DNA from 3 places in the Sedimentibacter sp. B4 genome. Region 3 is predicted to be linked to each of the others. Evidence: a T-box and tRNA genes for the amino acid it is inferred to sense, from the RefSeq annotation. Region 3 holds a T-box; the other regions hold tRNA genes.
What was found. A T-box is a leader RNA that pairs with one kind of tRNA and senses whether it is charged. The one in region 3 lies ahead of leuS (leucine--tRNA ligase), so its partner is inferred to be a tRNA-Leu.
Positions count from the first base shown of each region.

Region 1: it has a tRNA-Leu gene. The T-box ahead of leuS (leucine--tRNA ligase) is inferred to sense a tRNA for this amino acid. The anticodon was not compared.
Region 2: it has a tRNA-Leu gene. The T-box ahead of leuS (leucine--tRNA ligase) is inferred to sense a tRNA for this amino acid. The anticodon was not compared.

Region 1 covers NZ_CANG01000959.1:263,913-268,207, forward strand. Annotated here, with positions in the region: gene recQ (DNA helicase RecQ) at 1-932, opposite strand, end outside; gene BN358_RS20925 (MATE family efflux transporter) at 1,053-2,417, shown strand; tRNA gene BN358_RS20930 (tRNA-Leu) at 2,696-2,781, opposite strand; gene BN358_RS20935 (GGDEF domain-containing protein) at 2,853-3,746, opposite strand; gene BN358_RS20940 (DNA recombination protein RmuC) at 3,748-4,295, opposite strand, start outside.
Region 2 covers NZ_CANG01000034.1:46,323-50,617, forward strand. Annotated here, with positions in the region: gene hemA (glutamyl-tRNA reductase) at 1-1,088, opposite strand, end outside; cobalamin riboswitch at 1,335-1,508, opposite strand; tRNA gene BN358_RS06230 (tRNA-Leu) at 1,644-1,728, opposite strand; gene BN358_RS06235 (peptidylprolyl isomerase) at 1,942-2,685, opposite strand; gene BN358_RS06240 (HPr family phosphocarrier protein) at 2,944-3,210, opposite strand; gene whiA (DNA-binding protein WhiA) at 3,179-4,174, opposite strand; gene BN358_RS06250 (NUDIX hydrolase) at 4,184-4,295, opposite strand, start outside.
Region 3 covers NZ_CANG01000010.1:23,687-27,981, reverse strand. Annotated here, with positions in the region: gene BN358_RS02045 (Mrp/NBP35 family ATP-binding protein) at 1-668, shown strand, start outside; gene BN358_RS02040 (DUF134 domain-containing protein) at 755-1,111, shown strand; T-box leader at 1,239-1,439, shown strand; gene leuS (leucine--tRNA ligase) at 1,669-4,080, shown strand; gene BN358_RS02030 (GAF domain-containing protein) at 4,203-4,295, shown strand, end outside.

The DNA of each region.
Region 1 (4,295 bases), on a different contig from region 3:
TCTATGTTCTTGGGCATGTTGTAATGTATGACGTATCTTATGTTTGATTTGTCAATTCCCATGCCGAAGGCATTTGTAGCAACCATAACATCTGCATTGTCATAAAGGAAATCATCCTGATTGGAGGCTCTTTCCCTGTCGTTTAATCCAGCGTGGTATTTCACTGCTTTATGCCCAGCAGCTATAAGCCTTGCGCACACCTCGTCAGTAATTTTCCTTGTAATGCAATATATTATTCCTGGTTTTCCCTTGTTTTCCTCAACATATTTCAAAACAAAAGGAAACTTTTTATTTATTCTAATGACTTCAAATTTTAAATTTTCTCTGTCAAAACCGGTTATAAGTTCAAAATGATTTTTAAGCTCTATTAAATTTATTATGTCTTCTTTGACCTGGGCAGTTGCAGTTGCTGTAAATGCAGAAACTACAGGATTTTGGCCCGTCATGTGACGAATTTCTTTTATTTTTAAATAGCTTGTTCTGAAGTCGTGTCCCCACTGAGAAACACAGTGAGCTTCATCAACGGCTATCATGGATATTTTAATGTTTTTAAGCATTTCCGTGAATCCTTCAGACTCAAGTCTTTCAGGTGCAATGTACAGAAGTTTGTAATTTCCTCTTTCTGCTTCATAAATTATGTTTCTAAGCTCAGCAACAGACAACGTGCTGTTTATGAATGCAGCCTCCATTCCCATCTGCCTGAGGGTGTCCACCTGGTCCTTCATTAAGGAAATAAGCGGCGATATAACTATTGCCGTGCCATCAAGCATGAGTGCAGGAAGCTGGTAACACAGGGACTTTCCTCCGCCTGTTGGCATGATTGCAAGCACGTCCCTTTTGGACAATATGTTATTGATTATTTCTTCCTGTCCTTCACGAAATGATTCATAGCCATAGTATTTTTTCAAAAGCTCCAATGCCTTTTCCAACATATATACCTCTTTTATTTTTAATAAGTTATTATATCATGAATAGAAAACAATATAAAGTTGCCAAAAAATTTTTTTGGCTATATAATACTATGGACTAAAAATAAAACAGGACGGATAAAAATGAACCATACAAACAATCTAGGTACAGAAAAAATAGGTAAGCTTTTATTAAGCCTTGCTATACCTTCAATAACCGCTCAGATAGTGAACATGCTCTACAACATAGTGGACAGAATATACATAGGACACATGGCAGAAACAGGGCCTGCAGCTCTGACAGGAGTGGGAATAACAATGCCTGTCATCATGACCATAACAGCCTTCAGCAGCCTTGTGGGCATGGGAGGAGCCCCAAGGTCCGCCATTAAAATGGGAGAAAAAAATCATGATGAGGCAGAAAAAATACTTGGAAACTGTTTTTCCATGCTGCTTATAATTTCAATAACACTTACAGCCGTATTCCTGGCATCCGGTGAAAAACTTCTATGGATGTTCGGCGCAAGCAAAGACACTATATCATTTGGGCTTGAATACCTCAATGTATACCTCATAGGAACAATATTTGTTCAACTCACTCTTGGACTAAACAGTTTCATATCGACACAGGGCTATGCAAAGTACAGCATGCTCACTGTAATAATAGGAGCAGTCACAAACATAGTACTGGACCCCATATTCATATTTGGACTTAATATGGGCGTGAAGGGAGCTGCATTGGCAACAGTTCTTTCCCAGGCGCTGTCATCACTTTGGGTAATGAAATTCCTTACAGGACCAAAAACAAGCCTTAAAATAAGAAAATGCAACCTGAAAATAAATAAATCCATCATAATTCCCGTGTTGTTGCTTGGAGTATCTCCTTTCATAATGCAGAGCACGGAAAGCCTTCTTAACATTGCCTTTAATTCATCACTGCAAAAATACGGCGGTGATCTGGCTGTTGGTTCAATGACAATACTGTCAAGCCTCATGCAAATGATTCATCTTCCTCTGGTGGGACTTACTCAGGGAGCTCAGCCAATCACAAGCTACAACTACGGAGCTAAAAATAACCTAAGGGTAAAGGCAACATTCAAACTGCTTATAAAATGTGCCTTTCTTTACACCACAACCGCATGGCTCATGATGATGATATTCCCGGGCACTTTTGTTTCCATGTTTACTAATGACCCAGCCTTAAAGGAATACTCCGTTTGGGCAGCAAGAATTTACATGGCAACTGCATTTGTCATGGCTGCACAAAATTCATGCCAGCAGACATTTGTTGCTTTGGGACAATCCCGTGTTTCAATGTTTCTGGCTCTCTTAAGAAAAATTATACTTTTGATTCCGCTGATTTACATACTTCCTCACTTCTTTGAGAATAAGGTATTTGCAGTGTTCCTGGCAGAGCCGGTGTCAGATTTTATTGCAGCAACAGTTACATTCACCACATTCATGCTTCAGATAAATAAAATACTTGACGACAATGAAATAATGAATTAATGAAATAAAAAAACTGGCAACTGCCAGTCAGGCTATTGACAAACCTAATTTCTACACATCGCATTGGCGTATCTTGTATCCGTCCGTTGTCGTTATTTCGATATTTTTATTTTCGGGAGGACAGCAATCCTCCCCTACACATTGGAATCCAGATTCGCCGCTTATTACCAAATTAACCGGTTCGCAGGGCGGTCTATAAGTGTCAGCGAAGACACGCTGCTATTATCTTAATAGGCATAAAAAAAGAGACTTATAAAAGTCTCTTTTTCTTTTAAAATTGGTGCCGTAGAAGGGACTTGAACCCCCACGGTGTTGCCACCAACGGATTTTGAGTCCGTCACGTCTGCCATTCCATCACTACGGCGGAACCACTTTTATATATTAGCATACCGTCAAATAAATTGCAAGAGTTTTTTTAAACTTTTTTTATTTATTTTAGTGGTTCATTTTATCTTGAAAAATGGTATTTTTGCCCATTTTCTTAGCTTCATACATGTTCATGTCAACCCGTCTTAAGAGCTCTTCAGCTGTTATGTCTTCATTGTCCAATGTGTAGATACCTATACTCAATGAAGTCTTTATCTTATTTCCATTATACTCTACTGCTGTTTTTTCTGCCCTTTGTCTTATGGCTTCTGCAATTCTTAATGATGCTTCTTCATTTGCACCATTGAGACAAATCAAAAACTCATCTCCCCCGAATCTGGCAACCCAGTCTATGTTCATTCTGATGCTTGATTTCATTATTTCACTTACTTCTTTTAATATTAAATCTCCAGCCATGTGGCTGTAGCTGTCATTTATATTTTTGAAATCATCCACATCCATCATTATCAATGACAGTCTTATTTTGTTCATTAATGCAAAAAATATTTCTGCAGGAAGTCTTTCATTGATGAATCGACGGTTATATGTACCTGTAAGATCGTCAATTACAAGTTTCTTATTTAAATTTTCAATTGATTTCTCCAGTTCTTCTTCGCTTCTAATGCTTTCGTTTTCAATTATTCCTGTGTTTGTAATGTCTTTTAACAATTCCAGGGCATAAGTATCTTCCTTTACCTTAACCGGACATGAAGTGATCAAATAAATAATTCCCTTTTTAAACTCTATTTTGTGAAATGTATTGTTTTCGTTCAATGCCCTTGAAGTTACGCAATTTTCGCAAGGCACTCCTTTATCCCAGAAATCGTAACAGTGGGTATTTACAGCTGTTCCATCCTTGTCTTCTACGCTTTTTTTACCGGGATCTACAATTCTGACAACATCATACAATCCTTTAAATTTTAAAATAGAATCTAAAACTTCCTGTTTGCTTGAAAAACTCATATTATTCCTCCGTAATAACCGCTTCCCCAATAACATCTTCACTCTGATCCATGCCTATTTCCACTTTTGATATTTTGTCAAACTTTTTCTCGATTTTATTTGATGTAATATTGATTTTATCCACATCATCTGAAACCCTTTTTATGTCTTTTGCCAGAGAATCCCATCTGTCCTTGTACAACTTGAATTCCCTTCCAAGCTTGTTCAATTCTTCATGTATAACAACAGCATATTTTTCTCTTTCCATGTTCCTGAGCACAACCTGCACAGTTGATAAAACAGACATCATTGTTGTTGGTGAAGCCATCCACACCCGCTTTTCACCTGCATAATCAATTATGTCCTGGTGGTAAGCATTTATTTCAGCAAATATGGCTTCTGCCGGGATAAACATTATGGCCTGTTCTGATGTTTGTCCATTAATTATATACTTTGAAGAAATATCGTTTATGTGCTTCTTTACATTTGTCTTAAAATCTCTTGAATAAATCTTTCTTTCTGTTTCATTGATGTTTGTGTCAATCATTCGTTGGTAATTCTCAAGAGGGA
Region 2 (4,295 bases), on a different contig from region 3:
AAATTTGTCTTTCGGTAAATGTATGAAACAGTGTCTTCTTTTATATTGCTGCATTTTATATACATTGATTCTAATACCTTGTCTGCTTTTAAACTGCTTTTCCATATGTTAAATTCATCAATGCATTCGTCAATAAAACTTAAGTTTTCATTTAAAAGAGTTTCTCTCATAATTTTATTTTCTTCAGATTCTGTTTTTAACGAGTCCACATCATACAATAAAATGTTTGGAATGTTTTTTATATTTTCATCAATATCCCTTGGCATTGCTAAATCAAGAATATATAAAGATTTACCTCTATTCTTTTTCATGTCCTCTTCTTTTATGATTACATGAGGGGATGAGGTTGCACTTATGATAATGTCTACTTCATTGATTATATTTTTCAAATTTTCGTATTCCACTACTTCTACGTCTTTAAATTTTTCCCATATTTCTATGGACTTGCACTTGTTTCTGTTGCAGATGAATATTTGACCAGTCTTGTTCTCTCTTAGGTGAGTTAAAGCCAGAATACCCATTTTTCCAATCCCAATAACAAGAATTTTTTTATTTGACAAATCCTTGATATTCTCCCTAAGTTTTTTTACGCCAATATAACTAATTGATAGTGGATTTTCAGATATCTTTGCTTTTGTTTTAATTTTTTTTGCAGTAGTAATTGCCTCTCTAAATAATTTATTTAATATTTTACTGCTGCCATTTAACGCCATTGCCGTAGTCAAAGCTTCTTTAACCTGTCCAAGTATTTGATCTTCACCTATTACAATTGAATCAAACCCGGCACATACCTGAAAAATATGTTTAACAGCTTCATCATTAATTTTTGAAAAAATATATTCATCAATCGTTTTATCGTTAAAAAAAGATATGTAAAATTCTTTAACAATATGAACAGCCCTTTCTATATTGTCTGATACTACATATATTTCACTTCTGTTGCAAGTTGACAAAATAATTATTTCATCAATATTTTTATCTAATAATATAGTAGTTGCTTCAATCTTTTTAGCTTCAGTAAAAAAAACTTTTTCTCTTATTTTAATAGGTGATAAATTATGATTAAATCCTATTACCGCTACTTCCATGCTCACCTCTTTTTCTCATAACCTCTTTTGGTAATGATTTTATTATTTTCAATATTAGTTGAATTGTTTCTAAAATCAACTGGAAATCCTTTAATTCTGGTTTATAGTTATTACTGGCAAACAACTAGCAATATCTCCTGATTATAATTCAGACAATAAAAAAACTTCCGAAGTTTTCGGAAGTTTAAATAAACATAATAATTTACAATAACAATTTTAATTATTATATGATAATCCTCCCGAAAATCTATAAATAAGTATTATGGCAGGTCTCCTGACTTTCGGTTCAACTAATATTCACCTTCCCATGCATACGCACAGTGGCATTGAAAATTATCACCTTTCACAGTAGCGGGGGCTGTAACAGCTTTTACTGTTTTCCCTATTAAAACTTATGTTACCACAACACAAATATTCAATTTGCCTAAATTATATATTAAGATCTTTATATTGTCAACAAATATAATCCCACTCTAGATAAAGAGCAAACTATAGTTTCTTAGAGTGTGCATAAAAAAAACAATCTCATTTTATAAGATTGCTTTTTCAATATATTGGTACGGATGACAGGACTTGAACCTGCATGGAGTTACCCACACGGACCTGAACCGTGCGCGTCTGCCAATTCCGCCACATCCGCATATCGCTTAATTATATTAACACAAGGAGTTTAGATTTGCAACATTTTTTTTGCTAAGTTCTAAACTTTTACTGATTTGCAACAAAATTTATAAAGTTGTTAACAAGTGTAAGGTTTTAAAAGAATTTTATTCACAGACTTGCCAGTGTGTTAACAATTTACTTGAATTAAATAACAAAGCCCCATAGGGCTTTGTCGATTACAAATTTTAAGTTATTCCATTATATAAACTTCGTACTTGCCTGTAAGTTCAGCTTTTTTATCCATGTATACTTTCTCTTGCTTTTCTACAAAGAAACCTTCTTTAACTTCCTGATAAACTTCTTCAAATTCTGAATTTCTTGCAGGTATGTGTTCTGTAAGTTTAATTATGTGGTATCCAAACTGTGTCTTAACAGGTTCGCTTATTTCTCCAACCTGCATTGAGAATGCAGCATCTTCAAATTCTTTTACCATTTGTCCTCTTCCGAACTGTCCCAGAGCACCACCATTTTGTTTTGAAGGGCAGCTTGAAAATTTCTCTGCAGCTTCTTCAAATTTCAAGCCATCTGTTATGTCTTCAAGAATTTCATTGGCCTGTTCTTCAGTTTCAACAAGTATGTGGCTTGCTGCAACCATTTCTTCAGTCTTGAACATTGATTTGTGTTTTTCGTAGTAATCTTTAAGTTCTTTATCTGAAACTGTAATGCTGTTAAACATTTTTCTTAAGGAATACTGCTGCAGCATGGACTTTTTCATGTTTTCCATAACAGCTAAAAATTCTTCATCCTTGTCAAAGTTCTTTTCAACAGCATCAGAATACATCAGTTCATGCATAACAAGTTCATCAATTAACTTTGCTCTTCCTTCAGCACCTTGGAAATATGCCGCATTTTGTCCTAAATTACCCATAAGGGCTTTAAGGTCAGATTCCTTTATTTCTCTGCCGTCAACAACAGCCAAAACTTTATTTTCCATTTTATCTCCTATGATTTATTATTTAATAATTGGTTTATGGAGTACGCAGTCTCATTCACAAATATATTTGGAACTCGTTGCGGTTGGACTAACGCAATAAATAAGAGGGTTTACACCCTCTTCAGCTAATTGACATACCCTATTTTGCAAACTGTAGGGTCGGATCTTGTATCCGCCCGCGGGAGGACACGAGGTCCTCCCCTACATGTTTAATTGACTTTGTCATCAACTGAGAGGTTTACACCCTCTTTTTATACTTTATTCTTCTTCTTCCATGAATTCCAATAAGTTTGACAATTCAGCTATGCATTTGTCTTCATCAGAACCTTTAGTAATGATAATAAGTTCATCACCTTTCATAGCTCCTAAAGCCATTATGCTAATAATGCTTTTTCCATTAGCTTCCTGGATTCCTTTTTTAATAATAATCTCACTGTCAAAATTTCTAGCTTTCTTCACAAATATAGCTGCCGGTCTAGCATGCAGTCCTATCTTATTTTTTAATATTACTTTTTGTGATCTCATCTTCTACACCTCTTTTCTCATGCTTCATTAAATCTTCAGCAATTTCCTCAATTTTTCTTAATCTATGATTCACACCTGATTTTCCAAGGGGTGGATTTAGCATTTCTCCAAGTTCCTTTAAGCTTGCATTGCTGTGTTTCAGTCTTAAGTATGCAAGTTCACGCAAATGGTCGGGAAGATTATCAATAGCTTTGTGCTTTTTCAAAATCTTAATGCTGTTAATCTGCCTCATGGATGTGTCTACTATCTTATCAAGATTAGCAGTTTCACAGTTTATTACCCTGTTGATTTGGTTGCGTGTTTCTTTTACTGCTCTTACATTTTCAAAGTCAAGCACTGCCTTGTTAGCGCCCATGAGCGCCAGAAGATCTGAAATTTGTTCGCTTTCCTTTATGTAAGTTACATAGTTGTTTTTCCTGTAAATTACTTTTGCACCTATGTCGTAGCTTTCAAGAAGACTGCAAATCCCCTTGCTTTGTTCTTCCCTGCTGCTGACAAACTCAGCATGATAGGATTTTTCAGGGTCGCTTATGGAACCGCATCCCATGAAAGAACCTTTTATGTAAGCTCTTCTGCACAGGTCATTTTTAATCAATTCTTCAGGAACGCCGTAGTCAAATGCCATTATGTTGAAGTCTTCCTTGTCGGCGATCCTTGTGTCCAGTAAAAACTTTCTGGCTAGCTTATTTTCAATATTTATGATGTAATTATTATGTTTTTTAAGCCTGTTGGTTTTTTCCACGCTTACCTGAGTGGAAATTCCGTACGCAATCTTAAGAAGCTTGAAAATTCTTCTTGCTACCGCAGCATTTTCTGTTGAAAATTCCACTTCGATCTTGTTAAAACCCTTAAAGCTAATATAACCCATTGTTCTCACTAAAGCTGAGATTTCTGCCTGTGCTGCTATGTCGCTGTTTATTTCTGTTCTTGACAGCTCATCCTTAATTTTAGAAGAAAAAGTCATATTATCACCTTATTTGTAGCAATGAAATTTTATATCTTCAACAGCTTTTTTAATAATTTTTCTTTCATCGTCGTATCTTGCAATTATCAATGATCTCTCAAAAGGAAGGTATTTAGCTTCT
Region 3 (4,295 bases):
CTCTTGTTACTTCAATGCTTGCAGTTACAATGCAAAGGCGTGGACACAGAGTTGGTATTTTAGATGCGGACATAACAGGTCCTTCAATACCAAAATCCTTTGGCGTTACTGAAAAAGCAAAAGGCAATGGATATGGTATTCTGCCATGCAAAAGCAAGACAGGAGTTGAGATTATGTCTATAAATCTGTTGCTTGAAGATGATACTGATCCAGTTGTTTGGAGAGGACCAGTTATTGCAGGCACAGTAAAACAATTCTGGACAGAAGTAATATGGAATGACATTGATTATTTGTTTGTTGATATGCCTCCTGGAACCGGAGATGTTCCTTTAACTGTATTTCAGTCCATACCTATTGATGGTATAGTTATTGTAACTTCACCTCAGGAACTTGTTTCAATGATAGTGGAAAAGGCTGTGAAGATGGCTGAAATGATGAACATACCTATAATAGGCATAGTTGAAAACATGTCTTATTTCAAATGTCCTGACTGCAATAAAGAATATAAAATCTTTGGAGACAGCAATATTGATAATGTTGCAAAAAACCACAACTTAAAAGTTATTGCAAAGCTTCCTATTGATCCTAAGATAGCAGCGTCTTGTGACAGAGGAATGGTAGAACTGTTAGATGACAGCTTATTCGGAAATATAGCTGAAATTTTATAATGTTAAATAATTAATTAATTGAATATAATTTCATAATGGTATAGTATATAATAGACATAAAATTTATTATATAAAGAGGTGTAAATATGCCGAGACCCAGAAAATGGAGAAAAGTTTGCTGCCTTCCTGACAGCAACCGGTTTGGGCCTTTAGATGTACCCATAGAGGGTGACTTTTTCGTAACAATGACAGTTGATGAATATGAAACAATACGGTTAATAGATTTGGAAGGCTTATCTCAGGAGGAGTGTGCCGGACAAATGAAAGTTGCCCGTACAACTGTTCAGGGGATCTATAGCGAAGCAAGAAAGAAGCTTGCGGAATCTCTTGTAAATGGAAAAGTATTGAGAATTGAAGGCGGAGACTACAAGCTGTGCGATGGAGATGGAGAAATATGTGTTGATTGTCGCTGTCCAAGAAGAAGTTACAACGGTTTATTATAAAACTATCTTTTAATACTTAGAAGTCAGACAAGCTGTGCCAAACTGCTATCTGGCTTTTTTTTGAAAAACCCGCAAATTTATTATTGCATTCAAAAAGCCGTTCTGATATAATACAAAGATAAATGAATATATTACTGTGATTGGAAGCAGTAGGTTTGTACATATTTTCAGAGAACTGTCGTTTGGTGCAAGGCAGCAATATGAAGACTGAACTCGTCCATGAGTTTTTGAAGCGAATCAAGTAGTTTCAAACGGTTATTGCCGTTAATATAAGAGTGAGGCATTTTGCCTAATTTGGGTGGTACCGCGGAGAGTCTTCGTCCCAGCATGGGAGAGGCTTTTTTTTATGCCCTAACCCTGTTTTTTCGACCAAAGGGAGAAATAAACAGCGGTAGGTCAAACACAATGAGTTCCCGATTTATGCGACCGTAGGGAGCTGATAAATTGGCGAACGAAACTGTGATATGCCCTAACCCTGTTTTTTCGACCAAAGGGAGAAATAAATTGATGGTAGGTCAAACGTAAATAATATCAAAAATTATTAATGGAGGAATAAAATGAAATCATACAATCCGCAAGCCGTAGAGAAAAAATGGCAGGAAATTTGGGAAAAGAATGAGACGTTCAAAGCACATGACAATTCTGATAAGAAGAAATTTTATGGTCTGGTAGAATTTCCGTATCCGTCAGGGGTAGGTCTGCATGTAGGCCATATTCGCGCATACACTTCTCTTGAAGTTATTTCAAGAAAAAGAAGACTGGAAGGTTACAACGTATTGTTTCCTATAGGCTGGGATGCATTCGGCCTTCCAACAGAAAATTATGCTATGCAGACAGGCAAGCATCCTAGAAAAGTAACAGATGACAACATAAAGGTTTTTACATCTCAATTAAAGGCAGCAGGATATTCTTTTGACTGGTCAAGAACTGTTGACACAACAGATCCTGAATATTACAAATGGACCCAGTGGATTTTTGTTCAGCTGTTCAAACACAATCTTGCATTCAAGGACAAAACATATGTAAACTTCTGTAACAAGTGCAAAGTTGTTCTTGCAAATGAAGAATCACAAAATGGTGTATGCGACAGATGCGGAAGCGAAGTTGTACAGATGGAAAAAGACGTATGGTTCCTGAAAATCAGGGAATATGCCGATAAACTGCTTGAAGGACTTAATGAAGTTGATTTTCTTCCAAGAATAAGACTTGAGCAGGAAAACTGGATTGGTCGTTCTTATGGTGCTGAAGTAGACTTCAAATTAAAAGATACAGATGACAATTTAAGAGTGTTCACAACAAGACCGGATACATTGTACGGAGTTACATTCATGGTTATTGCTCCGGAGCATCCTTTCCTTGAAAAATATGAATCCAGAATATCAAATATAGATGAAATACATGATTATCAGGATCAGTCAAGAAAGAAGACTGAATTTGAAAGAGTGCAGCTTGCCAAAGACAAGACAGGCGTTGAAATAAAAGGACTTAAAGCAATAAATCCTGTGTCTGGTGAAGAAGTTCCGGTATGGGTTGCAGACTATGTAATGATGGGCTACGGAACAGGAGCAATTATGGCAGTTCCTGCTCACGACTCAAGAGACTGGGAATTTGCAAAGAAGTTCAATATTCCTATAATTGAGGTCATTGCAGGCGGAAACGTTCAGGAAGAAGCATTCACAGATGTTGAAGAAGGAACTATGGTTAATTCAGGCATTTTGAACGGCCTTCAGGTAAAAGATGCTATTGCTAAAATGATAGATTATCTCCAGGAAAACAAGCTTGGAGAAAGAAAAACAAACTACAAGATGAAAGACTGGGCATTTAACAGGCAAAGATACTGGGGAGAGCCTATTCCAATAATCCATTGCCCTCACTGCGGAATGGTTCCTGTTCCTGAAGATGAGCTTCCTGTAAGACTTCCGGATGTTGAAAATTATCAACCTACAGACACAGGAGAATCTCCGCTTGCAAACATTGCAGAATGGGTTAATGTGAAATGTCCTGTATGCGGCGGCGATGCTAAGAGAGAAACAGACACTATGCCTCAATGGGCAGGTTCATCATGGTATTTCTTGAGATACATGGACCCAAGAAATCATGAAGCAATTGCATCAAAGGATAATTTTAATTACTGGGGACCTATTGACTGGTACAACGGCGGTATGGAACATGTTACAAGACACTTGATCTATTCAAGATTCTGGCACAGATTCCTGTACGATATAGGTGCAGTTCCATTCCCTGAACCATATGCTAAACGTACAGCACAGGGTTTGATACTTGGTTCTGACGGAGAAAAAATGTCAAAATCAAGAGGAAATGTTGTTAACCCTAATGACATTATAGATGAATTCGGAGCAGACACTTTAAGAACATACATTATGTTCATTGGTGATTATGAAAAATATGCTATTTGGAATGATTCAAGCGTTAAAGGATGCAAGAGATTTTTAGACCGTACATGGAAACTGCAGGATATGATTGTTGAAGGTGAAGGATACTCAGAAAAACATATGACTTTAATGCACAAAACAATCAAAAAAGTAAGCGAAGACTATGAAGCAATGAAATTCAACACTGCAATTGCTGCCATGATGAGCTTTGTAAACGAAGTGTTCAACGACGGTTTCGTTACAAGAGATGAGCTTAAATCATTCGTAACATTGTTAAACCCGGTTGCACCTCACGCAACAGAAGAAATATGGGAGGAACAAAACTTCGGAGGAATGCTTAACGAAGCAGAGTGGCCTGTTTGGGACGAAAATAAAACAGTTGATGATGTCATAGAGCTTCCTGTTCAAATAAGCGGTAAGGTGAGAGGAAAAATTACTGTATCTAAAGATGCTGATGTTGAAACAGCAAGAAAGCTTGCAAATGAAGATGAAAACATCAATAAATATATGGAAGGAAAATCCATTGTTAAAGAAATTTATGTTGCAGGAAAAATCTACAACATAGTTGTAAAATAGTTTAAATGCGGCGTTAATATAGTAACGCCGCATTAATTTTTATGTTATAATTGTTGAGTATTGTTATGATGAGTGTTTTATTATATAATATTTAATAATGAAATATGCACCGGAGGTAAAAATTGAACAACATTGAAGAAATCAAATTCGAATCAAAAGAAGAATTATATGATTACATGAATATGTCATTGGAAGGGCTTATTTCTGAAGAACCT